4 regions of the Clostridium sp. 1001283B150225_161107_B6 genome follow, and region 1 is predicted to be linked to each of the others. Evidence: predicted binding sites of a transcription regulator. Region 1 holds the regulator's gene; each other region holds the start of a gene.
The links. The regulator Rex, encoded in region 1, represses fermentation and respiration genes when NADH is low (regulators of the CRP and FNR family bind a similar motif). The targets are predictions, from matches to a motif close to ATTGTTAANNNNTTAACAAT.
Positions count from the first base shown of each region.

Region 2: the regulator Rex is predicted to act here: its motif matches at 5,327-5,346, upstream of fucO (lactaldehyde reductase).
Region 3: the regulator Rex is predicted to act here: its motif matches at 2,682-2,701, upstream of gap (type I glyceraldehyde-3-phosphate dehydrogenase).
Region 4: the regulator Rex is predicted to act here: its motif matches at 3,083-3,102, upstream of adhE (bifunctional acetaldehyde-CoA/alcohol dehydrogenase).

Region 1 covers NZ_JADNMD010000004.1:309,530-317,032, forward strand. Annotated here, with positions in the region: gene I2H39_RS12730 (MalY/PatB family protein) at 1-10, shown strand, start outside; gene I2H39_RS12735 (amidohydrolase) at 49-1,245, shown strand; gene I2H39_RS12740 (MFS transporter) at 1,242-2,456, shown strand; gene I2H39_RS12745 (hypothetical protein) at 2,515-2,805, opposite strand; gene I2H39_RS12750 (ABC-F family ATP-binding cassette domain-containing protein) at 2,828-4,780, opposite strand; gene I2H39_RS12755 (redox-sensing transcriptional repressor Rex) at 4,945-5,607, shown strand; gene acpS (holo-ACP synthase) at 5,628-6,047, shown strand; gene I2H39_RS12765 (NAD(P)H-hydrate dehydratase) at 6,007-7,503, shown strand, end outside.
Region 2 covers NZ_JADNMD010000005.1:172,643-180,145, forward strand. Annotated here, with positions in the region: gene I2H39_RS14225 (Na/Pi cotransporter family protein) at 1-1,328, opposite strand, end outside; gene I2H39_RS14230 (carbohydrate-binding protein) at 1,783-2,583, opposite strand; gene I2H39_RS14235 (KamA family radical SAM protein) at 2,808-3,899, shown strand; gene fucO (lactaldehyde reductase) at 4,105-5,253, opposite strand; gene I2H39_RS14245 (TetR/AcrR family transcriptional regulator C-terminal domain-containing protein) at 5,477-6,043, opposite strand; gene I2H39_RS14250 (methyl-accepting chemotaxis protein) at 6,196-7,503, opposite strand, start outside.
Region 3 covers NZ_JADNMD010000002.1:676,177-683,679, forward strand. Annotated here, with positions in the region: gene I2H39_RS08160 (sigma-70 family RNA polymerase sigma factor) at 1-463, opposite strand, end outside; gene I2H39_RS08165 (peptidoglycan recognition family protein) at 653-1,612, shown strand; gene I2H39_RS08170 (histidinol-phosphatase HisJ family protein) at 1,653-2,462, opposite strand; gene gap (type I glyceraldehyde-3-phosphate dehydrogenase) at 2,737-3,768, shown strand; gene I2H39_RS08180 (phosphoglycerate kinase) at 3,918-5,132, shown strand; gene tpiA (triose-phosphate isomerase) at 5,165-5,917, shown strand; gene gpmI (2,3-bisphosphoglycerate-independent phosphoglycerate mutase) at 6,179-7,503, shown strand, end outside.
Region 4 covers NZ_JADNMD010000009.1:44,886-52,388, forward strand. Annotated here, with positions in the region: gene I2H39_RS19145 (5'-nucleotidase C-terminal domain-containing protein) at 1-1,365, shown strand, start outside; SAM riboswitch class I at 1,486-1,616, shown strand; gene metK (methionine adenosyltransferase) at 1,757-2,944, shown strand; gene adhE (bifunctional acetaldehyde-CoA/alcohol dehydrogenase) at 3,192-5,804, shown strand; gene I2H39_RS19160 (helix-turn-helix transcriptional regulator) at 5,895-6,155, opposite strand; gene I2H39_RS19165 (hypothetical protein) at 6,290-6,550, shown strand; gene I2H39_RS19170 (WYL domain-containing protein) at 6,684-7,503, opposite strand, start outside.

The DNA.
Region 1 (7,503 bases):
ATTTGGCTGATTCTGTGCCGGAAGAACTGAGAGAGGAAGTGTGATAGGATGCAGGAATTACTGAATGAGGCCCAGGACTACAGGAGCAGAATGGTGGAGTGGAGAAGAAAGATACATTCCTGTCCTGAAACCGGATTTTATCTGCCAAAGACATCAGCCATGGTGGCAGGACTGCTGGAGGAGTTTGGATACCAGGTACAGACCGGATTTGCGGAGAGTGCTGTGCTGGGAATCCTGGACACGGGCAGGCCGGGAAATACCATAGCGGTCAGGGCGGACATGGACGCACTGGGAATGCAGGATGAGAAGGATGTGCCTTACCGCTCCGCCAGGGACGGGGTATGCCATGCCTGCGGCCATGATGTACATACAGCCCTTTTGCTGGGACTGGCATCCTATCTTTCAGAGCACAGGGACCAGATTCCGGGCGGGTGCGTCAAGCTGATATTCCAGCCTGCCGAGGAAGGCCCGGCTCCCGGCGGCGCAAAGCTCATCGTGGATTCCGGCGTTCTGGATGGCGTGGACGCCATATTTGGAGCCCACTGCCAGCCTCAGTACCCGGCCGGGGTCATGGGGTGCAGATACGGGAACTTTTTTGCCAGCGGCGATTTTTTTGAGGTAAAGCTGAAGGGAAGGGGATGTCACGCTGCGTCGCCCCATAAGGGAAATGACCTGATACCCATTGCCATGGAGATGATTCAGGCCATTCAGAATATACGTTCCAGGGAGATACCGCCCATGAAGACGGCTGTTATTTCGGTATGCTCCATAAACGCCGGGGTCCTGTCCACTAAAAATGTCCTGCCCTCGGAGCTGACCTTTGGAGGGACCTTCCGGGCCCACGACAGCCAGGTCAGGGACTATATTGCAAAACGGCTGGAGCAGATTGTAAGGGATATCAGCCGGATGAACGGAATCACCTGTGAATTTGAGGATTCCTTTGCATTTCCCTCCTTTGCCAATGACAGGGATGTGACGGATATAATCTGCAAATCCGCGGCAGAAGTGCTGGGCGAAGACAAGGTAATGAAGCGTACGGAGCCTGAGATGGGGTCAGAGGATTTTGCCTGGTATACCAAAAAATTTAAGGGCGCTTTTTTCTTCTTCGGAGTGAAGAATGAGGAGAAGGGCCTGACAGCCAGTCTGCATAATCCCGGATTTGACATTGATGAGGATGCCATGGTTCCGGCCCTGGCTGTCTATATCAGCACACTATACCATCTGTTAGAAAGGCAGGATTCATGAGTACAAAGGATAATACGGCAGGAGAACTGAAAAACAGGTCCATGGTGCTGTGGGCAGTGCTGAGCCTTTCCATGGCCAATGCGCTGGTGGGAACCGGCATATCGCCTGCCCTTGGAGTCATACGCCAGACCTTTCCGGATGCCCCCGGCGTGCTGGTACAGATGATTGTATCCCTGCCGTCACTGATGGTGATTGCAGCAGCCATTCCCTTTACCTGGCTCAGCAGACGGTATTCGGTCCGGAAGCTCTGCGGAACAGGGCTGGTCCTGTTCCTGGCGGGCGGTCTTTTGGGCGGTCTGGCCACCGGTATTTACACACTGGTCCTTACAAGAATCCTCATTGGAGCCGGATATGGGCTGATGATGCCGCTGTCAGTGGGGCTGCTGTCCTATTTTTTTACCAGGGAGGAACAGCACCGCTTAAATGGAGGAATTGTCATATGGTCCAGCGTGTCGTCCATTATCTGTATGGTGCTGGCCGGGTATCTGGCTGCCATTTCCTGGAGAGCCGTGTTCCTGGTGTATCTGTTTGGAATCCCATGTCTGTGGCTGTGCCTGAAGCATATTCCCGATGTAACGGCTGCGGGGAATGAGGCTGCGGGGAATGAAAATGGGGTTCCAGCAGGGGCCGGGCATCATAGCTTTGGAACCCTTGGCGTCATTAAGAAGATATGGGTCTATGGAATTGGCACGTTTGTGGTGTTTGTAGGTTATTTTGCCATACTGAACAACTGCTCCGCCATCATTCTTTCGGAGGGTTTAATCCGCGGGGAAAAAGTGGGAATCATTATGTCATTCCAGACCGTAAGCTCCCTTGTGACAGGGCTTTGTATCGGAAAGCTGAAAAATATCCTGGGAAGATATATGAGTACCTTCATCTGGCTGTGCGCCATTGGCGGACTTCTTTCTCTATATGCAAAGAACAGCCTGGCACTTACCATACTGGGTCTGGTACTGTTTGGAATAGCCCTTGCCTCGGCCGTGGGCACCTTTAACGCAGAGGCATGTATTGCCTGTGAGAAGGAGGAGTCCCTGGCAGCCGGTTCCGTCATTATGTTTATGAGAAGTCTGGGACAGTTTTCTTCACCGCTGGTATTGGGGTTCATGGCCCGGGCCGCAGGCGTCCTGGATATACGGTTCCCCTATGAGGGCGCGGCCCTGTTGTCTGTGGTTATGCTGGGCGTGTTCTGGGTAAAGGGGCTGTCAAGTTAAAACACTCCTCCTGTGGAAGACATATCAATAAAAAAGTCTTTCACAGGGGGAGTGTCATTTATTTGGTTCTCTTGGATTCTCTCAAATCATCCTTTGAATCCATGTCTGTTTTATCCTGCAGGGGATTCCCTCCGGCATCTCCGTCCATATCTTCAAAGGGGTCGGATGGTTTCAGCACCCTGGTCATAAGTCCCATGGCATACATGATAATGGGTATGAAAACCAGGGAGAAGATAACCGCCATGAGATAATTCTTCGGCGCTCCCATGGCAGCCAGCACAATGGCCAGGATAAACAGGCCGGCCAGCCCAATGGCGCCTATGAGGGCAAATATACGTTTCAGTTTCATGTAGCAGCTCCTTTCTGCGGCATCAGGCCTCCTCGGCTAATTCTTCCCAGTGCAGGTACAGCGTTTCTAGCTGTCCGGCTATTTCCTCTTTTTCCTTATTCAGCTCCATAAGCCGCGGCACATCGGTGTAGACCTCTTCCTTGGTGAGCAGGGCGTCAATCTCACTGTCCCTTGTCTCCAGGGCATGGATGGAATCCTCTGTTTTCCTGAGCTCGTTCTGAATCCTGCGTATACGGGCCTGTTCTTCCTTCTGGGCCTTCCACTCCAGCTTCAGGTCATTCTGGGAGCCCTGGGAAGGGCTGCCGGCGGACCGGGAGGTACGGGAGGCGGATGATGAACGGCTGTTCCTGGCCGCAAAGGCCGCTTCCACAGCCTCCTTTTTCTCCAGATAGTAGTCATAGCTGCCGATGTAATTAATCAGGGACTGGCCGGTCAAATCCAGGATTCGGGTGGCTGTGCGGTTGATGAAATACCGGTCGTGGGACACATAGAGGACGGTTCCGGTGTAACGGCACAGGGCGCTTTCCAGGATTTCCTTGGACGTGATGTCCAGATGGTTGGTGGGCTCGTCCAGCAGCAGGAAATTGGCGTCGGACAGCATCAGCTTGGCCAGGGAGACACGGCCCCGCTCGCCGCCGCTCAGGTCGCGGATTAGCTTGAACACATCGTCCCCCGTAAAGAGAAAGGAGGCCAGGGTATTGCGAATCTGGGTATTGTTCATGGTGGGATAGGTGTCCTGGATTTCGTCAAACAGGGTCTTATCCATATGAAGGACCTGGTGTTCCTGGTCGTAGTAGCCGATATGGACCTTGGAACCCAGGCGTATTTCGCCGGTATCAGCCGGAAGCAGCTGGTTGATGATTTTAAGGAGGGTGGTCTTGCCTGTTCCGTTGTTGCCGATGATGGCCACCCGCTCCCCCCGCTTGATTTCAAAGTCCACATCCGTGAACAGGGTCTGGCTGTCAAAGGATTTGCTCAGGCCGGTGACTGTAAGCACATCCTTGCCGCTTTCCACATCCGGCTCCAGCCGGATGTCCATGGAGTCGTCGATGTCCATGGGCTTTTCCAGCCGGTCAATCTTATCCAGCATCTTTTCACGGCTCTCGGCCCTGCGTATGGATTTCTCACGGTTAAAGGATTTCAGCTTGGCAATTACCGCCTCCTGGTGCTTGATTTCCTGCTGCTGATTTAAGTATGCCCGGATTCTGGCATCCCGAAGCATGGCCTTTTTGTCGCTGTATGCAGTGTAGTTGCCGCTGAATACGGTTCCGGTTCCATTGTCCAGCTCCACGATTTTAGTCACCACCCGGTCCAGGAAATACCGGTCATGGGCAACAATGATTACACTGCCGCTGTAGGTCTTAAGGTAAGTCTCCAGCCAGGCAATGGATTCCATGTCCAGGTGGTTGGTTGGCTCGTCCAGAAACAGGATGTCCGGCCTGGTCAGAAGAAGCTTGCCCAGGGACACGCGGGTCTTCTGCCCGCCGGAAAGGGTATTGATGGGCTTTGTGAATTCTTCCTCGGCAAAGCCCAGTCCCTTTAATACACCGGTGATTTCACTGCGGCAGGCATAGCCGCCTTCCAGCTCAAACTGGTGGGTCAGGCGGCTGTATTCCTCCAGCATGGCTTCCAGGCGTTCGCCGGACGCGCTTTTCATATCCAGTTCCAGGGAGCGGATGCGTTCTTCCATCTGCAGAATGGGGCGTTTGACCTCCAGCAGGGCGTCCTGGATGGTGCTGCCGCTGTCCAGGTCCTGGTGCTGGGCCAGATAGCCCACAGAGGCGCCCTTGCCCAGGGCAACGCACCCCTCGTCAGGGGCCAGCTCCCCGATGACGATTTTCAGGAGGGTGGACTTGCCGGCGCCGTTAATTCCCACGATGGCCGCCTTCTCATGGTCCTCCAGGTGGAAGGAAACCTGCTTTAATATATGTTTCTCCCCAAAAGATTTGCTTATATTGCTGCATGATAAAATCATGGTAAACTCCTTTAAAAACGACATATTTTGCTCTCACAAGTATAATATAAGGGAACGATTTTTTCAAGAACATATGTAAACGTGTTTGACATTTTTTTGACGTGTGTTTATAATAGTACTATTAGAGTTTTGATAGAATTGCACAATGGGAAGGTGGATACATCATGGAACGCAAGGAGATTTCGAAGGCAGTGATTTCTAGGCTGCCCCGCTATTACCGTTATTTAGGTGAATTAATAGAGGAAGGTGTGGAGCGTATATCCTCCAACGAGCTGAGCGCCAGAATGAAGGTGACTGCATCTCAAATCCGTCAGGATTTGAATAATTTCGGCGGATTCGGACAGCAGGGATATGGTTATAATGTAAAGTACCTCTATTCGGAAATCGCTAAGATACTGGGAATTGACAGACAGCATAATGTAATTATCATCGGAGCAGGAAACCTGGGACAGGCCATTGCCAACTACACGAATTTTGAGCGCAGGGGCTTTGTCATCAGGGGAATGTTTGATATTAACCCCAAACTGATTGGACTTGTTATCAGGGGAATTGAGATTCGCTCCGTGGATGATTTGGAGACATTTATCCGGGAGAATGAGATTCAGATTGCAGCGCTGACCATTCCCAAGACAAAGGCGCCGGAGATAGCGGACCGCCTTGTGAATGCGGGAATCAGGGCTATCTGGAACTTTGCCCATACGGATTTGGTGGTGCCGGAGGATGTGGTGGTTGAAAATGTACATCTGTCCGAGAGCCTGATGCGCCTTTCCTACCGGGTCAGCAGTATGTATGACCAGCAGGAGGAGCAGAGAAATTCATTAAAGTAAATGTTTAGGAAGTCAGCGCCATGATACTTGGAGTTGGAACGGATTTAATTGAAATCAGCCGCATGGAAAAAGCCTGTAAAAAGGATTATTTTGTGATGCGCACATTTACAGATATGGAAAGCCGGCAAGCAAAGGGGTCCGCCTCTAAGCTGGCCGGCTCTTTTGCTGTGAAAGAAGCTGTGGCCAAGGCTTTGGGAACGGGATTCCGCACCTTTATGCCCATTGACGTGGAGGTGCTCAGGGACGATTTGGGCAAGCCCTATGTCCGCCTTTACCGGGGGGCCCTTACGCGGTTTAAGGAGATGGGGATGGAACGCCTGGAGGTTTCCATCACCAACACAGGGGAATACGCCATGGCATTTGCAGTGGGAGAGGGAAGGATAAAGGAGGTACAGTCATATGAGGATGCTGGTAACGGGAAAACAGATGAAGGCCATTGACGCATATACCATCCATACCGTGGGAATCCCATCCCTGGTCCTGATGGAACGGGCTGCTCTTGAGGTGGCCCGGGCAGCAGAGCGCCTTTGGGAGAAGGGGGATACGGTGTGGGCTGTATGCGGCACCGGCAACAACGGGGCCGACGGCGTGGCGGCAGCCAGAATGCTTCATTTAAAAGGGTATCCGGTGCGTGTATTCCTGGTGGGGAATCCGGAAAGAGGAACAGAGGAATTCAGAGCACAGCTTTCCATTGCCGCCAATGTGGGCCTTTTCTCTTCGCCCTGGCAGGACGGGGAAAAGGAAACGTGCGGCCTTCTCATTGACGCGGTGTTCGGCGTGGGACTGAGCAGGCCGGTTGAGGGAGAGTACAGGCAGTGCATCGAGATGCTGGAGGCCAGGTCCATACGCCGTACCGTGGCAGTGGATGTTCCTTCAGGCATCCATGGGGATACGGGAATTGTCATGGGCATTGCCCTGAAGGCGGATGTAACCGTTACCTTTGGATGGGAGAAGACCGGGACAGCCCTGTATCCGGGACGGGAATATGCAGGGCAGGTGGAAGTGGCTGATATCGGATTTCCCGTTCAGGCCCTGGAGGCGGTGAAGGCGGCAGAGGGAACGGCGGCAGGGGATTTTGCCGTTACCTACGGGGATGAGGACTTGAAACGGATTCCCAGGCGTCCTGCTTATTCCAACAAGGGAACCTTTGGAAAGGTACTGATTGTGGCGGGCTCCAGGAATATGTGCGGGGCCGCTTACCTGAGCGCCTTATCTGCATACCGGACAGGGGCCGGGCTGGTAAAGCTCCTTACGGTGGAGGAAAACCGGCAGATACTCCAGGAACGCCTGCCGGAGGCCATTATAGCCGCCTACACCCCGGACCAGCTCATGGAGGGCAGGGAGGAATTCCGGAAGATGATAGAAGCCCAGATGGAATGGGCCGACGTGGTGGTCCTGGGACCGGGACTGGGAAACGGACCCTACGTGGAGTATCTGGTGGAGGATATACTGACCAGCGCCTTTGTGCCGGTCATCATTGACGCGGACGGCCTGAATGCCATAGCTGGCCATCCCTATCTGACATCCTATTATACGGAGAACATTATTGTGACCCCGCACCTGGGGGAAATGGCCCGGCTCACGGGGGAGGGCATAGAGCAGATTAAGGAAAACCTGGCAGGCACGGCCCTGGAGTATGCAGGCCGCTACGGCCTTACCTGTGTGCTGAAGGACGCAGCCACGGTCACGGCAGGGCGGGACGGGAATTTGTACATCAACTCCAGCGGCAACAGCGCCATGGCAAAGGCCGGCTCAGGAGACGTGCTCACAGGTATCATAGCAGGACTGATAGCCATTGGCATGGAGGAGGAGGAGGCCGCCTGCCTGGGCGTATACCTGCACGGGCGGGCGGGAGACGCGGCCGCCTCTAAAAGCGGCGCCCACAGCCTGCTGGCA
Region 2 (7,503 bases), on a different contig from region 1:
TGAAGTCCTTTTTCCTCTATGGTTTCAGCATATTCCGCCAGGTTCATGGCATGGTCGCCGATTCGCTCAATATTTCCCAGAATGGTATACATCCGGTTCAGGGTGTCAATATCCTTGGGCGTCTGGTCCAATACGAGTATCTTGGAGATTTTCTGGGAAAGTCTCATATTGCTCAAATCAATCTCCTCTTCCCGGTCCGTTATGGCCTGGATTCCCTCTGAGGCCCCGTCCTCCACCGCCTTAAAGCTCTGGGATACATTTTCTGCCGCTGTCGCCAGCATCACCTGAATCTCATCGTGAATCTGGTTAATGGCAATGGTGGAAATACCCAGGTGGTGCTTGGAAGCCATTAGACCCTCAAACCACTGGTCGGCATCCTTAACAGGCACAGCCTTATCCGGAAGGATTGCAATGGCAATCTTCTCCAGAAGCGCGCCAAAGGGCAGAAGAATCAAGGTAGTGCTGATATTAAAAATGGTATGGACATTTGCAATCTGGGCCACCGGATTATCAGGGGTAAGGCCAATCACAAAGTCCGTAAACGGAGTCAGGATGCACAGGGTCACGAACAGGGCTGTGCCAATCACATTGAACATCAGGTGAATCAGCGTGGTGCGCTTTGCATTGCGGCTGGTTCCCACAGAGGCCAGAAGGGCCGTGATGCAGGTACCGATATTCTGTCCGAACAGCACAAACACGGCGCTGTGAAGGTTGATAACACCGCCCATGGCCAGGGCCTGAAGAATACCCACAGACGCGGAGGAGGACTGGATGATGGCCGTGAACACCGCGCCTACCAGGATTCCCAAAAGAGGATTGGAGAACTTGGTCACCATATGGATAAAGGTCTCAGAATCCCTCAGCGGAACCATGGCATCGCTCATCATGCCCATGCCGATGAACAGGACACCGATACCGGCAATGATGCCTCCCACATGCTGTACCTTTTTATTTTTTACGAATATCAGGGACATAACGCCCACAAAGGCAATTAACGGAGCCAGCGCCCCTATGTCCAGGGCAATGAGCTGTCCCGTAATAGTGGTGCCCACATTGGCACCCATGATAATCCATACAGCCTGCTTAAGTGTCATAAGACCTGAGTTAACGAATCCAACGGTCATGACGGTTGTGGCTGAAGACGACTGAATCAGGGCCGTGATTCCGGCGCCCACCAGCACTCCCAGAAAACGGTTTGCCGTAAGGCGTTCCAATATCTGCTTCATACGGTTTCCAGCCACAGCCTCCAGATTGGTACTCATCATCTGCATGCCGTACATGAACAGGGCCAGGCCGCCCAGCAGGCTTAAAACCAATTCTACTCCCATGTGTTTTCTCCTTTTGTCCGAGGAAATAAGCTTTTACTATATTATCATTTAATGGATAATCCGGTGTATTCCCGGCAATTTCCGGTAAAAATGGGCAAAAATAGGGCATAGCCCGCTATCCCAAACCAAAAATTGCAGGTTATGCCTCCTTTATCACACGCTTGCGGCATCCGTCACACAGGGCCTTTCCCATGATATCTATAGCCTCTTTTCCTGATTATTTACCATATCTTTACGACTTCTTTACACATACTCATTATACGGGATATTTCATATGTCGTCAATATCGTTTCCCGCCAGTAATGTAAAGTCTATGTAAATTATGTGTAAAATTTCTCCCGGAGATACATATATTTACAATTAATCTCCGGAACGGAACCGCAGTATTATCCGATTATTGAGTATATTGTTTTTCCATTTTTATGCTGATTTTCCAAAAGCGGGCAGGAACGCCTTAACGGGCGGCCTCATGTTCCCGGCCATAGACCTCAATCTGTGTCAGGGCAGGGAAAGGAGAGGGGTCGTCCGCCTTGATGAGCTGCCCAAAGGTAAGCCATGTAATGCCTTTGCGCTCCAGACTGATGATGTGGGGTTCCACGCTCTTTTCAAGCTCCACTGTCTCAGAGGTTCCGTCTGAAAAGGTAAATGTCACCCTTTCCCACCAGTTGTCATGAGGGAAGTCCGCCCTGGTATAGAGGACAATCCGGTCAAAATCAACGGGACGGCCGAACTCCAGTGTCATTTGGGCATCATCCTGCATATTGATTCCCCATGACTCATAGGGCCATTTTCCGTGGGACAGGTTCGCCGTCACCCCGTCAATGGCGTTGCGGGCCGCAAACACAGCCTCTCCCCTTGTCTCAACATTGGCGTGGGCATGGGGATAAAAGCCCTGGCCCTTGTGCTGGTCCATGACGTTCTTTGCCAGGTTGCGGTAGGAGCTAATCTCATAGTCCAAGGCATAGCGCACTGTCAGATAGTGGCGCTCCCCTGTAAATGACTTAGGGTTATAGGATGTCTTGCCCTCTGCGAAGGGAACCTCATAGACCAGCTCATCTCCGGCCGCGTAAATGAATGACTCGTCCATGGTATCATCCACACGCATGATATAGAAACAGTTCTTTTCCGGCAGGGAGAATATAATCCTGTCTCCCTCCCCGTATTCGCCCTTCCACGCCAGGACAGCCTGTTCTTTTCCTGCGGCCTCTGCCTTCACCGCACCGTTTTTATCCTTTACTGTAATCTGCATTCCCATGTATATCGCACACTCCTTTTATATCGATTTTTCAGATTCTTTCATTCTACCATGGAGCGCCGTGGAATACCATATACAAAAAAGTTTAAATGATATAAAATTTTAAGCTGAATTTTAAGCTTTGCCGAATATTCTATTATTTACAAAATTTTTACTTTTTATTCATCCGGGCAGCTGTTTCTGATGTTATAATAGAAAAAATAATGAATGAAGGGGATGATTGGATGAATTGGAATGAAACACTGAGAAACAACGTAACCCGCGCCGAGGAACTGAGAACGTATATGAGGCTTAGCAGCCAGGAGGAGGAACACATGACCCGAATCCTGGAACTCTTTCCCATGACAGTCCCAAGATACTATCTGTCCCTCATTGACTGGAACAATCCGGAACAGGACCCAGTGTTCAGGATGTCCATTCCCTCCATTCGTGAAACCGACCTGTCCGGGGACTTTGATACCAGCGGGGAAGCGGACAACACCGTGCTTCCCGGCCTGCAGCACAAATATATGCAGACAGCGCTTATCCTGTCCACCCACCGGTGCGCCATGTATTGCAGGCATTGTTTCCGCAAACGGCTGGTGGGAATATCCGATGACGAGACAGCCGGAAACGTGGATGAGATGGGTGCCTACATCGGTTCTCACCCGGAAATCACCAATGTGCTCATTTCCGGCGGGGATTCCTTTCTGAACAGCAACCAAACCATACGCCGGTATCTGGAGGTGTTCAGCTCCATCAGCCATCTGGACTTAATCCGTTTCGGCACCCGCACTCCTGTGGTGCTTCCCATGCGGATTTACGATGACCCGGAACTTCTGGATATTCTGGCCTCCTATGCAAAAATCAAGCAAATCTATGTGGTGACCCAGTTTAACCATTCAAATGAGCTGACTCCCGAGGCAGTAAAAGCCGTCCGGTGCCTGAATGAGGCAGGCGTCATAGTAAAAAACCAGACCGTACTTTTAAAAGGAATCAATGACAACGTGCGGATACTTGGAAACCTTCTAAAGGACCTGACAAGATACGGCGTCATTCCCTATTACATTTTCCAGTGCCGTCCCGTATCCGGTGTAAAGGGCCAGTTCCAGGTTCCCCTGGCAGAAGGCTGCCGTATTGTGGAGGGGGCTAAGAACATGCAGAACGGACAGGGCAAATGCATCCGCTACGCCATGTCCCATGTCACCGGCAAAATCGAAATCCTGGGTCTTATGGAGGATGGAAAAATGCTTTTTAAATATCATCAGGCAAAATACGAAAAAGACCGGGGACGTATTTTCAGCAAGGAGCTGGCGCCGGGGCAGGCCTGGCTGTAAGGCAGAGCCGGGCCGCGGGGCGGTAGCTGGGACGCGGGCGAAAGTTGAGCCACGGGCGAAAGCTGGGCCACGGGCGAAAGCTGGGCCGCGGGCGGTAGCTGAGCTATGGGCAGACAATATCGAAGCCGCAGGACATATCCCGATATGGGGGTGTCCTGCGGCTTTTCTTGTGCCATGGTTTTTATGCCATAGGCTGCTTATGTATTTACATCAATGACAGATACAGGTTCTTAATGTCTTCAAAGGACGGGTCCTTTGGATTGCCCGGACGGCAGGCGTCATCCATTGCGGACTGTGACAGGAAATCCACATCCTCAGGCTTTACGATTTCCTTTAAGTCAGCCGGGATACCTACATCAGAGGACAGCTTCTTCACTGCGTCCACTGCTGCCTTGCGGTATTCATCCTCAGTCATGTTCTCAACGCCTTCTACGCCCATGGCAATGGCAATGTCTTTAAACTTGGTGCCGGTGCAGGGTGCATTGTATTCCATAACCGTTGGCAGGATGATGGCATTGGCAACGCCGTGAGGGGTATCATATAAAGCGCCCAGTCCGTGAGCCATGGAGTGCACAATTCCCAGACCGCAGTTGGAGAATCCCATGCCGGTCAGATACTGGCCCAGAGCCATGCCTTCCCTGCCCTCAGGCTTATTCTCCACCGCATCTCTCAGGCTGCGGGCAATGACTTCAATGGCTTTTAAGTTAAACATGTCAGTCATCTCCCAGGCCCCCTTCGTGGTATAGCCCTCAATTGCATGGGTAAGGGCATCCATACCGGTGGCGGCTGTCAGTCCCTTTGGCATGGAGGACATCATTTCCGGGTCAACCACTGCCACAACCGGGATGTCATGGGTATCCACACATACGAATTTGCGCTTTTTCTCCACATCCGTGATTACGTAGTTAATAGTAACTTCCGCCGCGGTGCCTGCCGTAGTGGGAACTGCAATAATCGGCACGGATGGATTCTTGGTGGGAGCAACGCCTTCCAGGCTTCTTACATCCTCAAATTCAGGGTTGGTGATGATGACGCCGATTGCCTTGGATGTATCCATGGAGGAACCTCCGCCAATGGCGATAATATAGTCTGCGCCGGATGCTTTGAAAGCGGCAACGCCGGTCTGCACGTTCTCAATGGTTGGATTTGGTTTGATATTGGAATAAATCTCGTAGGCAAGTCCTGCATCCTCCAGCACCTTTGTCACCTTGCAGGTTACATTGAACTTAATCAGGTCAGGGTCGGAACATACAAATGCTTTCTTAAAACCTCTTGCCTTTGCCTCATTTGCAATCTCCTGGATTGCGCCTGCGCCATGATAGGATGTCTCGTTTAATACGATTCTGTTTGCCATGATTCTCTTCTCCTTTACTTTGACGGTACGCCGCCGGCCCCATTTCATGTGTCGGCGGATTTGCTTGGTTGCTTTTGTTAATATTATAACAACACGGAATTTAAAATAAAAGTGACAAACATCCCTGTCTGTCACTTTCCTTAAAGGTTTGTGCAGTTTCACCATCTGGAATTATGCACAATTACTATTTTACGTCTCTGTTTCAACAGCAGATGTCCATGGATTAAAGAAGCTTCAGTTTCTCAAAAACCTCCGCCAGCTTTGGCGGCATGGCTTCCACCAGCTTATCGGACATTTCCACGGGCGAGTCTTTCATTCCTCCCAAAACCCACTTCACAGTCATGTATACGGAACCCTGGCAGTACATCTCCAGAAGGAACTGAAGCTCCTGGCCCAGGGGCTGGCTGGTCTTCCTGGCAATCAGGTCCGTATAGAACTGCAGAATCAGTTCAAAATCATGTTCCTTCAGCGAGTTCCTGTCATCGGAGCGGAAAGCCTCTGTAAAAAACACCTTTTCATTGAGAATGAACTCAAACTTCTGTGTCAGGCTCTCTCCCACCGTGTGCCCCATGCCAATCTGCTCAAAAGACTGGAGCACCAGCTTATCAAAATACCAGTTTATCAGGTCGTATTTGTCCAGAAAGTTCCGGTAAAAGGTCTGCCGGGTCACACCGCAGCCCTCCACAATGTTCTTGACCGTAATCTTATCCACGGGCGCTGTCTTCATGCACTCCTTGACGGATTCCGCCAGCTTGTATTTTGTTTTCTCCTGCTTTCCTGTTACGGCCATGATATTCCTCCTGAGGCAGGTACTGCATAGTGAGGCCCTGGTACCTGTGTCCTTTTGTAACTATCTCTTCACGCCAGCAGGCAGTGCAGCCATAGTCCTGCTGCACTGCCCGCTGCTTCTATGGACAGTATATCAAATTTTCAGTCCGTCTTCTACCTGTTTTTGAAAATGCTTACCATTGCCTTCCACATCTGTACCAACACGTTCCACATCCGCCTTAAGGGGCTTTCCTTGGTCTTGGCCACTTCCGCGTCCGCGGTCTTGGCCGTGTCATCATCCACACTGATTTCATCGGTGCGCATGACAATCTGAAGTGTCTTAGGCGGTTTATTCCGGTCCGAAGTAAAGGATACCTTGTCTGCAGACGGGTCCATAAACAGGAAACGGTTATCTGTATCAAACTTATCCAGCTCATTGTCAATGGTATCCTTCATGGTGCGTCCTGCCTGGCGCATCACTGTGGTGCTGTCCAGGATGTTCAGGCTCTTATCCAGAAGTTCCATACTGCCGCGCAGACTGTCTCTGGCAGCTGCGTCAAAATCATCACTGCTGTCTTTTAGTGTGTTCTGGATGATGGTCATTGTGCTGATTCCGCTGTTCAGGGCGTCGGTGGTGCGGCGCACCAGTTCCTGGGAATCATCCAGGGCTGTCTGGAGGTCCGGATAATATACATCCAGAGAATCGTTGAGAGCCTTCAAATCCTCAATCAGATAATCCATGTTGTCAACTATCTCTGCACTGTATTTTGCTGAATCAGATGTATCGTCCATCAGATTTGACATCTTCACTGTCAATGATTTGCTCTGGGCTGATAAATCCTTGAGGACCTCTACCTTTTCATACAGGGACTGTTCAATGGTTGCCGCTGCATCCGCCGGATTGGGACTGCTTAACAGCGGGGCGCTCTTTTTCTCTATGGACGCGCCTGCCATCAAACCGGACAAGCCGGACTTTCCTGTATTCTTTGCGGAACCAATGACTGTACCTGCATCCGGGGTACTGCTGCCGGTATTTCCATCTGCAGATGAACCTCCGCTGGTGTTGCTGCCTTCGGCTGTACCTCCGCCGGTGCTTCTGCTCTCGGTGCTCCCGCTTCCGCCGGTACTTCCGCCTTCGGTGCTCCCGCTTCCTCCGGTACTTCCGCCTTCGATGCTCCCGCTTCCGCCGGTACTCCCGCCTTCGGTGCTCCCGCTTCCGCTGGTATTTCCACTTTCGGCTGTGCCTCCGCCGGTACTCCCACCTTCGTTCCCGCTTCCGCCGGTATTTCCGCTTTCGGTGTTTCCGCTTCCTCCGGTACTTCCGCTTTCGGTGTTTCCGCCTCCGCCGGTATTTCCGCTTCCGCCGGTACTCCCGCTTTCGGTGCTCCCGCCTCCGCCGGTACTCCCGCTTTCGGTGCTCCCGCCTCCGCCGGTACTTCCGCTTTCGGTGTTTCCGCCTCCGCCGGTACTTCCGTTTTCGAT
Region 3 (7,503 bases), on a different contig from region 1:
GTTCCAGTCTTAACCGTTTCAGGGTGCGGTAAAGCCTGGCCTTTACCGTGTTGAGATTTTCACCTACTATGACAGCAATGTCTTCTAATTTAAGGTCCTCAAAATACCGCAGTATGATGACGGTCCTGCTTTTTTCATCCAGCTGGTTTATCATCTGTTTTAAATCCAGGTCCTGGTAATAATCCTCTGTCGGAGTTTCCGGCATTTCTTCTGTGGGGGTTTCTTTCTTTTTCCTGCGCAGCATATCCAGGCTGGTGTTGACTACGATTCGGTATATCCATGTGGAAAGGTAGTCTTTATTTCTGACCCCTTTGCAGTCCTTGATTGCCCGGTAGGCGCTTTCCTGGACCACATCCAGGGCATCATCTTCGTTACGCATTAATTTAAATGCAAGGCGGTAGTATCGTTCATAATTTTCCGTAAGGAGACGTTCTGTTTCCGCCGTATGGTTGTGGAAGCCCATGTATCTGCATCCTCCTTTCATATCCTTCTGACTGTTAGACGTCTGAGGCAATGATAAAGTTGCATCTATTTTAAGATTTTACAGATTGATTCATAAAATGCAACATCCATTGTGTTTTAAGCTGAAAAATGTTATATTGTTCATGTGACAGAATCAGTGAGACAGGAACAATGAGAGGTGTACAAAAGCATGAGAGAGGAACGTACCAAGGATATAGATGGGATGAATGATTACGAAGACATCCGGCAGGTACCGCTGGAGCCGGACAGGCCCTTGGCAGGCCGGCAGAATCCTCCTGTGGGGGATTCCTACATAGGGGGCAGACCCAGGCGCGACCGGGTTTCCAGGAGGAAACCCGGTATGGGAGACAGGGAGCCCCAGGCCCGGAAACCTGCTGCCAGGACAGGGCAGGAGAAAACAGACAACAGAAAACAGGAGGACCGTCCCCGGAAAACGAAAAAAACAGGGGATGCAGGTTCAGGAGAACGCCGGAAAGGTTCTAAAAAAGGCGTGCCCGTCCTGGCGCTTTTGTTGGTGCTGGTGCTGGGCATAGGGGCCGGTCTGGGCGGAGGCTATTACCTTTGGGGCTGGGAGCGGCCCTATACCGTGGATTTGAAAGCAGTGGAAGTGCCGGATTACGTGGAACAGGATTTTATAAGAAAGAACATTTTTTCCAGGCCGGATGTGGGGCGTCAGAAGGTGGATAAAATTGTCATACACTATGTGGCCAACCCCGGCTCCACAGCCAAGAATAACAGGGACTATTTCGACAGCCTGGCGGACCAGGACCCGCAAAAGAGCGGTTCTTCTGCCAGCAGCCATTTCGTGGTGGGCCTGGAAGGCGAGGTCATCCAGTGCATTCCGGTAAGCGAAATTGCCTACGCCAACGCCCCCCTGAACAACACCACTGTTGCCATCGAGGTGTGCCATCCGGATGACAGCGGAAAGTTCAATGATGCCACATATAAATCCGTGGTGGATTTGACAGCCTTCCTGTGCAGGCAGCTGAAGCTGACCCCGAAGGACGTCATACGCCATTACGATGTTAATGGAAAGCTCTGTCCTAAATATTATGTGGAAAACGAAGATGCCTGGGAACAGTTTCTGAAGGATGTGAAGGCAGCTATGAAGACAGAAAGTGCTGGATGAGATTATGGGGAGGGGGCAGGAAAACCCGCCCCCGTCATTACTAAAGCAAAACAAATTCCGGTTTCCTGCCATGATACACAGTAAAATATTTGAAGCCGCAGTCCAGCAGCAGTTCCCGGCAGGTGTCAAAGGCATAGCCTACGTACTCCGGCGTATGGGCGTCGGAGCCGATGGTAATCATCTCGCCTCCCAGTTCCCGGTAGCGGATGAGAATCTCCCGGCAGGGATTTGGCTGGCCCAGGCCGTACTTAAAACCGCCTGTGTTGCACTCCAGGGATTTGCCGTTTTCAATGAGAATCTTTAACAGGGGGTCAATCCACCGGCTCAGGTGCTGGTAGTCATAAAAGTCATTCTGGTGGGGGGCGTAGCGCACCGCATAATCCAGATGGCCGAAGGAATCAAAGGTGTGACACAGGTTCCTGACGCGCATCAGGGAGGCTTCAAAGAAGTCCTCAAAGCCGGGCACCTCTCCCCGCTTATTCCAGTATTCCGGGTCGTACGGGTCCATGCTCTTTACAAAGTGGCTGGAACCGATGATGAAATCAAAGGAATCACCATAACGCTTTACAAAGTGCTCCAGATATTCCTTAAGATGGTCCTGCAGCCCCAGTTCAATTCCAATGTTGATGCGGATGCGGTCCCTGTACTCTGCCTGGAGCATGCGCAGGGATGTAAGGTAGGTTGGAATATCCAGAATAAAATCGCAGTCGCAGAATCCGGAGTCGTAGTCGTGATGGTCGGTGATGCACATCTCCTTCATGCCAAGTTCTATGGCCTTCTCAATCTGCAGACCTATAGGGGTGTTGGAGTCACCGGAAAATTCAGTGTGCAGATGGCAGTCGTATATCATTGGAGCTTCTCCTTTGCTTCTATAAGTAATGACTTTTTTACGAAAATAAGAGCATTTTTATACATAACAGCATTTTCATACGCATTTCATAACAACATTATAGCAGAAAATACCCGAATGGCAAGATTCCAGTATTTTCTTAGTATAAAAAGGTCAAATATCCGTAAAAATAAAAAAAGGACTTGCCAATTCATTAGAAATTGATTACAATAGAGAGAGGTTGATTAATATTTAACAATAATATATTTTTTAACAAACTAGGAGGAATTGAATCATGGCAGTAAAAGTAGCGATTAATGGATTTGGACGTATTGGACGTCTGGCTTTCCGTCAGATGTTCGGAGCAGAAGGTTACGATGTAGTAGCTATCAATGACTTAACCGATCCTAAGATGTTAGCTCATCTGTTAAAGTATGATACAGCACAGGGCGGATATGCCGGCGTTTATGGCCAGGGACTGCACACTGTTGAGGCTGGAGAGGATTCCATCACTGTAGACGGCAAGAAGATTACCATTTACAAGGAACCAAAGGCTGCTGACCTTCCATGGGGCGAAATCGGGGTAGATGTTGTTCTGGAGTGTACAGGTTTCTACTGCTCTAAGGACAAGGCTCAGGCTCACATCGAAGCTGGCGCTAAGAAAGTTGTTATCTCTGCTCCGGCAGGCAATGACCTTCCTACTATTGTATATAGTGTAAACGAGAATGTACTGACAGCTGATGACAAGATTATCTCTGCTGCTTCCTGTACAACAAACTGCCTGGCTCCTATGGCTAAGGCACTGAATGATTATGCTCCTATCCAGAGCGGTATCATGTCCACCATCCACGCCTACACAGGCGACCAGATGATTCTGGACGGACCACACAGAAAAGGCGATTTAAGAAGAGCAAGAGCCGGCGCAGCCAACATCGTTCCTAACTCCACCGGTGCTGCTAAGGCTATCGGCCTGGTTATCCCAGAGCTGAACGGCAAGTTAATCGGTTCCGCACAGCGTGTACCTGTACCAACCGGTTCCACCACAATCTTAACAGCTGTTGTTAAGAAGGCTGGCGTTACAAAGGAAGACATCAATGCCGCTATGAAGGCAGCTGCCAGCGAGTCCTTTGGATACAACGAGGATGCGATTGTATCTTCTGACGTTATCGGTATGAGATATGGTTCTCTGTTTGATGCAACACAGACCATGGTAGCTCAGATTGCGGATGACCTGTACGAGGTTCAGGTTGTTTCATGGTATGACAATGAGAACTCCTACACAAGCCAGATGGTAAGGACAATCAAGTACTTTGCTGAGTTAGGCTAATTGTGACAACAGGACAGTGATTTTTAAGTAGACTCATGAAGGGTCCGGTCGTTTGGGCCGGGCCCTTTGTTACATGCAATGGTCCGCCGGCCCTGCCTGCGGGCGATTGTTTGCCAAAAGTAAGAATGACTCTGAAAGGGGATTTGACGATGTTAAACAAGAAAACAGTTGATGATTTAAAAGATTTACAGGGCAAAAAAGTACTGGTACGCTGCGATTTCAACGTTCCGTTAAAGGAGGGCGTTATCCAGAACTATAACCGTATCGATGGAGCCATCCCTACTATCAAGAAGCTGCTTGACCAGGGCGCTAAGGTTATTCTGTGTTCCCATTTGGGAAAACCAAAGGGCGAGCCTGTTCCGGAGATGAGCCTTGCACCGGTTGCTCCTGCTCTCAGCGAGAGACTGGGCGTAGAGGTTAAGTTTGTGGACGATGCCAAGGTAACAGGACCTGAGACACAGAAGGTTGCTGCCGGCTTAAAGGACGGCGAGGTTCTGCTGCTCCAGAATACACGCTACAGAATTGAAGAGACTAAATTCAAAGACGGCGATGCTGCCAGCGAGGCGTATGCAAAAGAACTGGCTGACCTGTGCGACGGCATTTTTGTAAACGACGCGTTCGGTACTGCCCACAGGGCGCACTGCTCCAACGTAGGTGTTACCAGATTCACCAAGGAGAATGTGGTTGGCTATCTGATGGAGAAGGAAATCAAGTTCTTAGGCCAGGCCGTAGAGAACCCGGTTCGTCCGTTCGTTGCCATCCTGGGAGGCGCCAAGGTTTCCGACAAGATTAATGTAATCAACAACCTGCTTGACAAGGTTGACACCCTGATAATCGGCGGCGGCATGGCTTATACCTTTGCAAAGGCACAGGGCCAGGAAATCGGCAACTCCTTATGCGAGGCGGATAAACTGGATTATGCTCTGGAGATGATTAAGAAGGCAGAGGAGAAGGGCGTTAAGCTGCTGCTTCCTGTTGACCATGTGGAAGGAAAGGAATTCTCCAACGAAACAGAGCATAAAGTAGTGGATGTAATTGATGCAGGCTGGTCAGGATTTGACATTGGGCCTAAGACCATTGCTCTCTATAAGGATGCATTACAGGGTGCCAGGACAGTTGTGTGGAACGGACCTATGGGCGTGTTCGAGTTCTCCAACTTCGCAGAAGGCACACTGGAAGTCTGCCGTGCTGTTGCCGGCCTGGCAGATGCCACCACTGTAATCGGCGGCGGTGATTCCGTTAATGCTGTGAAGAGACTGGGCTTTGCTGATAAGATGACCCATATCTCCACTGGCGGCGGCGCTTCCCTGGAATTCCTGGAAGGCAAGGAACTGCCGGGCGTGGCTGCAGCTGACAATAAATAGTGATTGTGCGTGAAAGGGAGAGGTAAAATACAATGGCAAGAAAGAAAATTATAGCAGGCAACTGGAAGATGAACATGACTCCGTCAGAGGCAGTTGCCCTGGTTAACGAGTTAAAACCATTGGTAGTGAATGAGGATGTGGATGTGGTATTCTGTGTACCTGCCATTGACATCATTCCTGCTATGGATGCAGCTAAGGGCTCTAATATCTGCATCGGAGCTGAGAACATGTACTATGAGGAGAAGGGCGCTTATACAGGTGAGATTTCTCCCGGCATGCTGGTAGATGCCGGTGTTAAGTACGTAATCATCGGCCATTCTGAGAGACGCGAGTACTTTGCTGAGACAGATGAGACTGTGAACAAGAAGGTGCTGAAGGCATTTGAGCACGGCATCACTCCAATTGTATGCTGCGGCGAGACACTGACCCAGAGGGAGCAGGGAATCACCATTGACTGGATTCGCCAGCAGATTAAGATTGCATTCCTGAATGTGACGGCTGACCAGGCTAAGACTGCAGTCATTGCTTATGAGCCAATCTGGGCAATCGGCACAGGCAAGGTAGCTACCACAGAGCAGGCTGAGGAAGTCTGCGCAGCGATTCGTACATGCATTGGTGAGATTTACGATGAGGCTACAGCTGAGGCAATCCGTATCCAGTACGGCGGCTCTGTATCCGCATCCTCCGCTCCGGAGCTTTTCGCACAGCCGGATATTGACGGCGGACTGGTAGGCGGAGCCTCCTTAAAGCCTGACTTTGGCAAAATTGTAAATTACAACAAGTAACAGCGGAATGTGTGCCCTGCCCCTGACGGAGCGTGTCCCATAGCGGGATTCACGTTCTTCAGAGCGTATTTGAAAAATTACTGTGGCCGTCTGGCCGCCCCAATTTGCGGCCTGCCGAGACCCGATTTCGTCAGCGCAGCCCAGCTGCGCATCCTCAATCGGGCCTCAGTACCCCGCAAGCTGGAGCCGCCGGCCGGCCACAAGCATTTTTTAAATCTGCTCCAAGGCGGCAGGGCATTTAAAACAGAAGGAGATTGAACAATGATTAAAAAACCAACCGTATTAATGATTCTGGACGGCTACGGGCTAAATGATAACTGCGACCATAATGCTGTATGTGAGGGCAGGACTCCGGTTATGGACCAGCTTATGAGCCAGTGCCCCTTTGTAAAGGGAGAGGCCAGCGGCATGGCAGTGGGTCTTCCGGAAGGACAGATGGGCAACTCTGAGGTGGGCCATCTGAACATGGGAGCAGGCCGTATTGTGTACCAGGAGCTGACCAGAATCACAAAATCCATTCAGGACGGGGATTTTTTTGATATTCCGGAGTTTCTCTCAGCAGTTGAGAACTGCAGGAAGAATGATTCCGCCCTTCATATGTTCGGACTGGTGTCTGACGGCGGCGTACACAGCCACAACACCCATATCTACGGCCTGCTGGAGCTGGCTAAAAAGAACGGCTTAAAGAAGGTATATGTACACTGCTTCCTGGACGGCCGCGATACGCCTCCTGAATCAGGAAAAGGCTTTGTGGAGCAGCTGGAAGCAAAGATGAAAGAGATTGGCGTAGGCGAGGTGGCCTCTGTCATGGGACGCTACTATGCCATGGACCGTGATAAGAGATGGGACCGCGTGGAGCTGGCATACAATGCCCTCACAAAGGGCGAGGGCAATCAGGCAGACAGTGCTCCGGCAGGCATTCAGGCTTCTTATGACAACGGCAAGGCGGATGAGTTTGTGATTCCTTTTGTGGTGGTGAAGGACGGTAAGCCTGTGGCCACCATCCAGGATAAGGATTCCGTGATATTCTACAACTTCCGTCCGGACCGTGCAAGGGAGATTACCCGCGCATTCTGCGACGACAGTTTTGACGGTTTCCCAAGGGAGAAAAGACTGGACCTGGTGTATGTATGCTTTACGGATTACGATGAAACCATCCAGAACAAGCTGGTTGCATTTAAGAAGGAGAGCATTACCAACACCTTCGGCCAGTTCCTGGCAGCACACAAAAAGACCCAGGTAAGGATTGCAGAGACAGAGAAATATGCTCATGTGACCTTCTTCTTTAACGGCGGCGTGGAAGAGCCAAACGAGGGCGAAGACCGCATCCTGGTCCCCTCTCCAAAGGAAGTTGCCACTTATGATTTAAAGCCGGAGATGAGTGCAATGGGCGTTTGCGACAAACTGGTGGAGGCCATTAAGTCCGGCAAATATGACGTTATCATCATCAACTTTGCCAACCCGGACATGGTAGGCCACACCGGTGTGGAGGATGCTGCCATCAAGGCTATCGAGACTGTGGACGCCTGCGTGGGCCGTGCAGTGGAGGCCATCAGGGAAGTGGACGGCGTCATGTTCATCTGTGC
Region 4 (7,503 bases), on a different contig from region 1:
GGGGATACCCAGGTGGCATTTGTGGGAGTAACCACGCCGGAAAGCTTTACAAAATCCACGCCTGCATATTTCCAGGACAGCCAGGGAAATTATCTGTATTCCTTTTGCGAGGATGAGAGCGGACAGAGGCTGTACAGTCAGGTACAGGCCAGTGCGGATGCAGCCAGGGCAGCCGGAGCTGATTATGTGGTTTTGGCAGGCCATCTCGGGGAAAACGGTATTACCCGGAAGTGGTCATCCGTCAGTGTGATTGCCAATACAACGGGAATTGACGCATGTATTGACGGCCATTCCCATGAGACTGTACCGTCTGAGAACATAAAGAATAAGAATGGACAGAATGTGGTCCTGACCCAGACAGGAACCAAGCTGAATCATATTGGAAAGCTGACCATATCTGCCGACGGTTCCATCCGGACTGAGCTGGTATCCAAGGTGCCTGCCGCGGACCTGGCCAGTGAATATACGGTAAAGGACCATGATTCCCTGAGCAGGATTGCAAAAAGGGAGCTGGGAAGCTACAGCCGCTGGATTGACATTTATAACAGCAACCTGGATAAGATAAAGGATGCTGACGTAATCCCTGTGGGACTTAAGCTTGTGATTCCCGGCCAGAGCGTTATCAATGAGGACGGAAAGGCTGCGGATTATGGAACCATCCGGTTCATCCGGTCCATTGAGAACCAATACAATGAGACATTAAAGACTGTTCTGGGCACCACATCTTACGAGCTGACGGTCAATGACCCTGCCACAGGGCAGCGCAGGATCAGAAATGCAGAAACCAATCTGGGGGATTTGACAGCGGATGCCTACCGTGCGGAGCTGGGGGCTGATATCGGACTCAGCAACGGAGGAGGAATCCGGAGCATTATTAAACCGGGTAACATTACCTATAACGACACCCTGGCCGTGTTCCCTTATGGAAATATGGGATGTGTCATCGAGGCAACGGGACAGCAGATTAAGGATGCACTGGAAATGGCGTCCAGGAATTATCCGGAAGAGAGCGGCGGTTTCCTTCAGGTGTCCGGTCTGACCTACACCATTGACGCATCTGTTAAATCAGGTGTCCGGACAGACGACAAGGGGAATTTTACCGGTGTGTCAGGCGCTTACAGGGTAACGGACATCAAGGTGGGGGGAGAGCCCATTGATTTGGCCGGTACATATACCGTGGCGTCCCATAACTATATGCTGAAACAGGGCGGTGACGGCATGACCATGTTCCGGGGATGTAATGTAATCCGGGATGAGGTCATGGTGGATGTGGATATCTTATCTTCCTATATAAGGCGGATGGGAGGTTTTGTGACATCTGAGTATGGGAACCCGGCCGGCCAGGGGAGGATTACCATAAGGTAAAATCAGGATGGGAAGGCAATGGCAGAACGGGCAATGATAAATTTTAGTATTGACATATATATATAATTGCTATAAGATATGGAAGGTAACACATTTTACAATTAAAGAGTTCGTAAATATCCCTTATTCAGAGTGATGGAGGTACAAAGGACCTGTGAAGTCACGGCAACCCCGGTTGAGTATATCGGCATGATATGCGAAAGGGCCGGAAGGTGCCAGCCTGAGCGAGGAGTATGCTGGTAGGATAAAGCATGCTTGGTCGAGCAATAAGAGGATTTGAAGATTTATAGATATTTTCAAGTCCGCAATTGCTGCGGACTTTGTTTTTTGTAAATGGTTGATGTTACAGCTGCTGTTAATCATTTATCTGAACAAGAAGGAGAGATTAAAAATGGAGAGAAGACTTTTTACATCTGAATCCGTAACAGAAGGGCATCCGGATAAAATGTGCGATGCCATATCCGATGCGATTTTGGACGCATTGATGGAGCAGGACCCAATGAGCCGTGTGGCATGCGAGACAGCTACCACCACAGGACTGGTTCTTGTCATGGGAGAGATAACCACCAACGCCTATGTGGATATTCAGAAGCTGGTGCGCGAGACCGTGCGTGAGATTGGATATGACCGTGCCAAATATGGTTTTGACTGTGATACATGCGGTGTCATTACGGCCATTGACGAGCAGTCCCAGGACATTGCAATGGGAGTGAATAAGGCGCTGGAGGCAAAGGAAAACAAGATGTCCGACCAGGAGCTGGACGCCATCGGAGCAGGAGACCAGGGCATGATGTTTGGTTTTGCCACCAATGAGACAGAGGAATTCATGCCGTATCCTATTTCCCTGGCCCACAAGCTGGCAAAGCGCCTTACGGATGTCCGCAAGAACGGCACGCTTAAGTATCTCCGTCCGGACGGCAAGAGCCAGGTAACGGTGGAGTATGATGAGAACGACAAGCCGGTCCGTCTGGATGCCGTGGTATTATCCACACAGCATGATGAGAGCGTGACCCAGGAACAGATTCATGCGGACGTGAAAAAATACATCTTTGACCAGGTGCTTCCCCAGAATATGATAGACGAGAACACAAAGTTCTTTATCAATCCTACGGGACGCTTTGTAATCGGCGGACCCCAGGGGGACAGCGGGCTGACCGGCCGTAAAATCATCGTTGACACCTACGGCGGTTATGCGCGTCACGGCGGCGGCGCATTCTCCGGAAAGGACTGCACCAAGGTGGACCGCTCTGCTGCATATGCAGCCCGCTATGTTGCCAAAAACATCGTGGCGGCCGGCCTGGCTGATAAGTGCGAAATCCAGCTGTCCTATGCCATCGGGGTGGCCCATCCTACCTCCATCATGGTGGATACCTACGGAACCGGTAAATTGAGCAATGAGAAGCTGGTGGACATCATCCGTTCCAACTTTGACCTGCGTCCGGCCGGAATCATAAGGATGCTGGATTTGCGCCGTCCGATTTATAAGCAGACAGCTGCTTATGGTCACTTTGGCCGCAATGATTTGGACCTGCCCTGGGAGCGGCTGGATAAGGTGGAATTGTTAAAAAGTTATCTATAAGTTTTATGTTTTTAGTTGCAGCTATCCTCTACAGCCAACAGAGGATAGCTGTTTTTTTTTTCCTCCTAAAAAAATTATAAAATCTTTCATTTATATATTGACATTTTTTTAACGAAGGTATATAATGCAAACAGTGAGATTGTTAATTAATTATCAATACAAATTAAGCAGCAATTTAAAATGACTTGACAGGCAGGTACAGCCTAAATGTACTGAAACAAACACAAGGAAAATGGAGGATAAGGAAATGGCAAAGAAAATCGAGCAGGTTGTTCCGGAAATCATTGACAGCGTAGACGGACTGAATGCAAAAATGAATGCAATGCGCGAAGCGCAGAAAGCTTTTTCTACCTTTACACAGGAGCAGGTAGACAAAATCTTCTTTGCAGCAGCAAGCGCGGCTGACAAAATGCGTCTTCCACTTGCAAAGATGGCAGTTGAAGAGACCGGCATGGGCGTGGTTGAGGATAAGGTTATCAAGAACAACTACGCAGCAGAGTATATCTACAATGCATACAAAGACACCAAGACAGTTGGTGTAATTGAGGAAGATAAGGAATACGGCATTAAAAAGATTGCCGAGCCAATCGGCCTGATTGCAGCTGTTATTCCTACCACCAATCCTACTTCCACAGCTATCTTCAAGACACTGATTGCCTTAAAGACACGCAACGCAATCATCATTTCCCCACATCCGCGTGCCAAGAACTGCACCATTGCGGCAGCCAAGGTGGTTCTGGATGCAGCTGTTAAGGCCGGCGCACCGGAAGGTATCATTGGATGGATTGATGTTCCTTCACTGGAACTGACCAACGAGGTAATGAGGGATGCCGACCTGATTCTTGCAACAGGCGGCCCCGGCATGGTTAAGGCTGCTTATTCTTCAGGAAAGCCTGCACTGGGCGTTGGCGCCGGCAATACACCGGTTATCATCGACGACACGGCAGATATTAAGATGGCAGTTAACTCCATCATTCATTCCAAGACATTTGACAACGGTATGATTTGTGCTTCCGAGCAGTCCGTAACGGTTCTGGAATCCATCTACAACGACGTCAGAAAAGAATTTGAATACAGAGGCTGCTATTTCTTAAAGCCGGGCGAAATTGATAAGGTCCGCAAGACCATTATCGTAAACGGCGCCCTGAATGCCAAGATTGTGGGACAGAAGGCAGCAACCATTGCCAAGCTGGCAGGCGTTGAGGTTCCAGAGGATACCAAGATTCTGATTGGCGAGGTTGAGTCTGTTGACATCAGCGAAGAGTTCGCACATGAGAAACTGTCTCCTGTACTGGCTATGTATAAGGCCAAGACATTTGACGAGGCCCTGGACAAGGCAGAGCGTCTGGTGGCAGACGGCGGCTACGGCCACACCTCATCCCTGTATGTGAATGTAAATGAAGAAGAGAAGATATTAAAGCATGCAGCGAGGATGAAAACCTGCCGTATTGTAATCAATACTCCTTCTTCCCACGGCGGCATTGGTGACCTGTACAACTTCAAGTTAGCTCCGTCCTTAACACTGGGCTGCGGTTCCTGGGGCGGCAACTCCGTATCTGAGAACGTTGGGGTCAAGCACTTACTGAATATCAAGACCGTTGCTGAAAGGAGAGAGAACATGCTGTGGTTCCGTGCACCTGAGAAGGTTTACTTTAAGAAGGGCTGTCTGCCTGTAGCATTAAAAGAGCTGAAGGACGTTTTAGGTAAGAAGAGGGCGTTCATCGTAACAGACTCCTTCCTGTATAAGAACGGATACACCCATGTCATCACAGACCGTCTCAACGAGATGGGCATCACATATACCGTATTCTCCGATGTACAGCCTGACCCCACACTGGCCAATGCACAGGCAGGCGCCAAGCTTATGAGGGAATTTGAGCCGGATGTAATCCTGGCCATGGGCGGCGGCTCCGCTATGGACGCAGGCAAGATTATGTGGGTGCTGTATGAGCATCCGGAAGTGGATTTCATGGATATGGCCATGCGCTTCATTGATATCAGAAAACGTGTATACACCTTCCCGAAGATGGGTGAGAAAGCATATTTCATCGCTGTTCCCACTTCTTCCGGTACAGGTTCCGAGGTTACCCCGTTCGCGGTTATCACGGACCAGGAGACAGGCATCAAGTATCCTCTGGCAGATTACGCACTGCTGCCGAACATGGCAATCGTTGATACAGACAACATGATGAGCCAGCCAAGAGGCCTGACCAGCGCATCCGGCGTTGACGTACTGACCCATGCACTGGAGGCATATGCATCCGTCATGGCTACCGACTATACAGACGGCCTTGCACTGAAGGCCATGAAGAATGTATTTGATTACCTCCCAACCGCTTACAATGAGCCTGCAAATGTTGAGGCCCGTCAGAAGATGGCGGACGCTTCCTGTATGGCCGGTATGGCATTTGCCAATGCATTCCTGGGCGTATGCCATTCCATGGCCCATAAGCTGGGCGCATTCCATCACCTGCCACACGGTGTTGCAAATGCACTGCTGATTTCCCTGGTAGTTGATTTTAATGCGGCTGAGAATCCGCGCAAGATGGGCACATTCTCACAGTATCAGTATCCTCATACCCAGGAAAGGTATGCAGAGTGCGCAAGGTTCTGCGGAATCCAGGCAAAGGATGATGCTGAGGCAGTCCAGAAGCTGATTGTCAAGATTGAGGAGCTTAAGAGGACTGTTGGCATTAAGTCCTGCATCAAGGATTACGGAATTGATGAGAAAGACTTCTTAGACAGGCTGGACGACATGGTAGAGCAGGCATTTGATGACCAGTGTACCGGCGCTAACCCAAGATATCCGCTTATGAGCGAGATTAAAGAAATGTATTTAAAAGCATACTACGGTAAATAATTCGTACCCATTGCGGGTAAATACCTTTATCCTTTGTGTTTGGAACAGGCCGTCTGTCGTTTGACAGGCGGCCTGTTCATGTCATTCCGGTTATTGTATATCCTTGGGATTCAGTGTGATGCCCTCAAAAAATGATTCATAGTTAATGTTAAAGATTTCTCTCATGGCAACCAGCTCGGAGATTCGAATATTGTAAGTGCCGCCTTCTATCTGGGAATATATGCTGCGTGAAATATTGAGCCCCATCAGCTGCATCTTTGCAGTGACCTGCTCCTGGGTAAGGTGTGACTGCAGGCGGTATTTTCGGATGTTTGGCCCTATCCTTAAATCCTGCTTTAATTTTTGTTCCATGGCTTCCTCCGGAATATGCAATAAATAGGTTGCATTTCCTTGATTTTACGACAAATGTCATATATAATTGCAATGTATAGATTGCACAGCAGAAATTGGAGATATACATGCAGAAAGTAGAATAGGAGTTTCGTATGATGCCAGAAAAATCCCAGGGGGGGCTGTTGGCCAGATTGCAGAATCTATCAGGCTGCCAGTACCTTTCGGACCTTCACAGTCCGTTTTATATAGACGATATTATATATGCCGTTCGAACGGTCAGCATATCATCTTATTCCATGGGGGAATGGGAGGAAGCCTTCCGGTATATTACGGGTGTCAGAATGGAATTCAGGAGTAAGGATGAACTGATTAAGAATCTGATTTTAAGATTAGAGGAAAACAGGGAGCTTTAGAGGAAGTAAAGAGCTTTAAATGAAAACAGGGAGCTTTAAACGAAACGGATGCTGCCGGCGGTCCGGGTGTATAAAACAACACCCGGGCTGCCAGGACAGCATCCATTTTTTATTTCTTATATTGTATCTGTTTTTACGTGATTTCCCCGTAGAGCAGCTCATGCTGTCTCCTGACCCGTTTTTGAATCTGCCTTATAAAGGAGGGCGGACCCAGTACGCGGACCACAGGTCCAAAGGATAGGATATCAATGAGAAGTTCTGTCTCATCCGCCAAATCATAGTAAATGGAGCAGACCCAGCATTTCTTATCCTCATCATACTCCGTGTGCTTCTCATAGTTGGCAAAATGCAGCATGCACCGTTCCAGTGAGTTGCGCTCACCGCTGATTTCCAGTACCACTGGGTTTGCAGCCTTCTGGACCGGTTGGAATGAACGGGCTTTTAAGTCCGGCGGGCATGGCCTGGAGGTCACGTGGCAGTCCTTTATACGGCCTAAGTTCAGTATGGTGTTGCGGCTGAAGGTTTCCCGGTGGAGCTGGAGGCAGCAGAGACGGAATTTGTCATCCTTGGAGGAATACTGAAGCTGGTAAGGCGCAGTTTCAAAGGAGTGGACACGGCCGTGCTTTCCCTCATAGGCCACCAGAAGGATACGTTCCTCCCTGAGCGCCTTAAGAATGGCCTGGAAATGTTTCCTGTAGTCGCCGGAAGCATAGGAATCCCCGTCTCTGTAGCGGTCATAGTAGTAAAAGTTTTCCTCCTGGTAAAGAGAGGAGCAGGCGCCTAATTCACGGTCCAGAAGTCCTATCTCCCGGTCAGTGAAAAACAGCCGGAAACGGGGGTCCTGCATAAGGGATTTAAGCCATGCCTTTTGGAGATTCGTAAGAGGGATAGCCGGGACGGCATGGCCCAGCCGGGACGTAAAGGTATGTTTGTCCTTCTCATCCAGAAGGGCC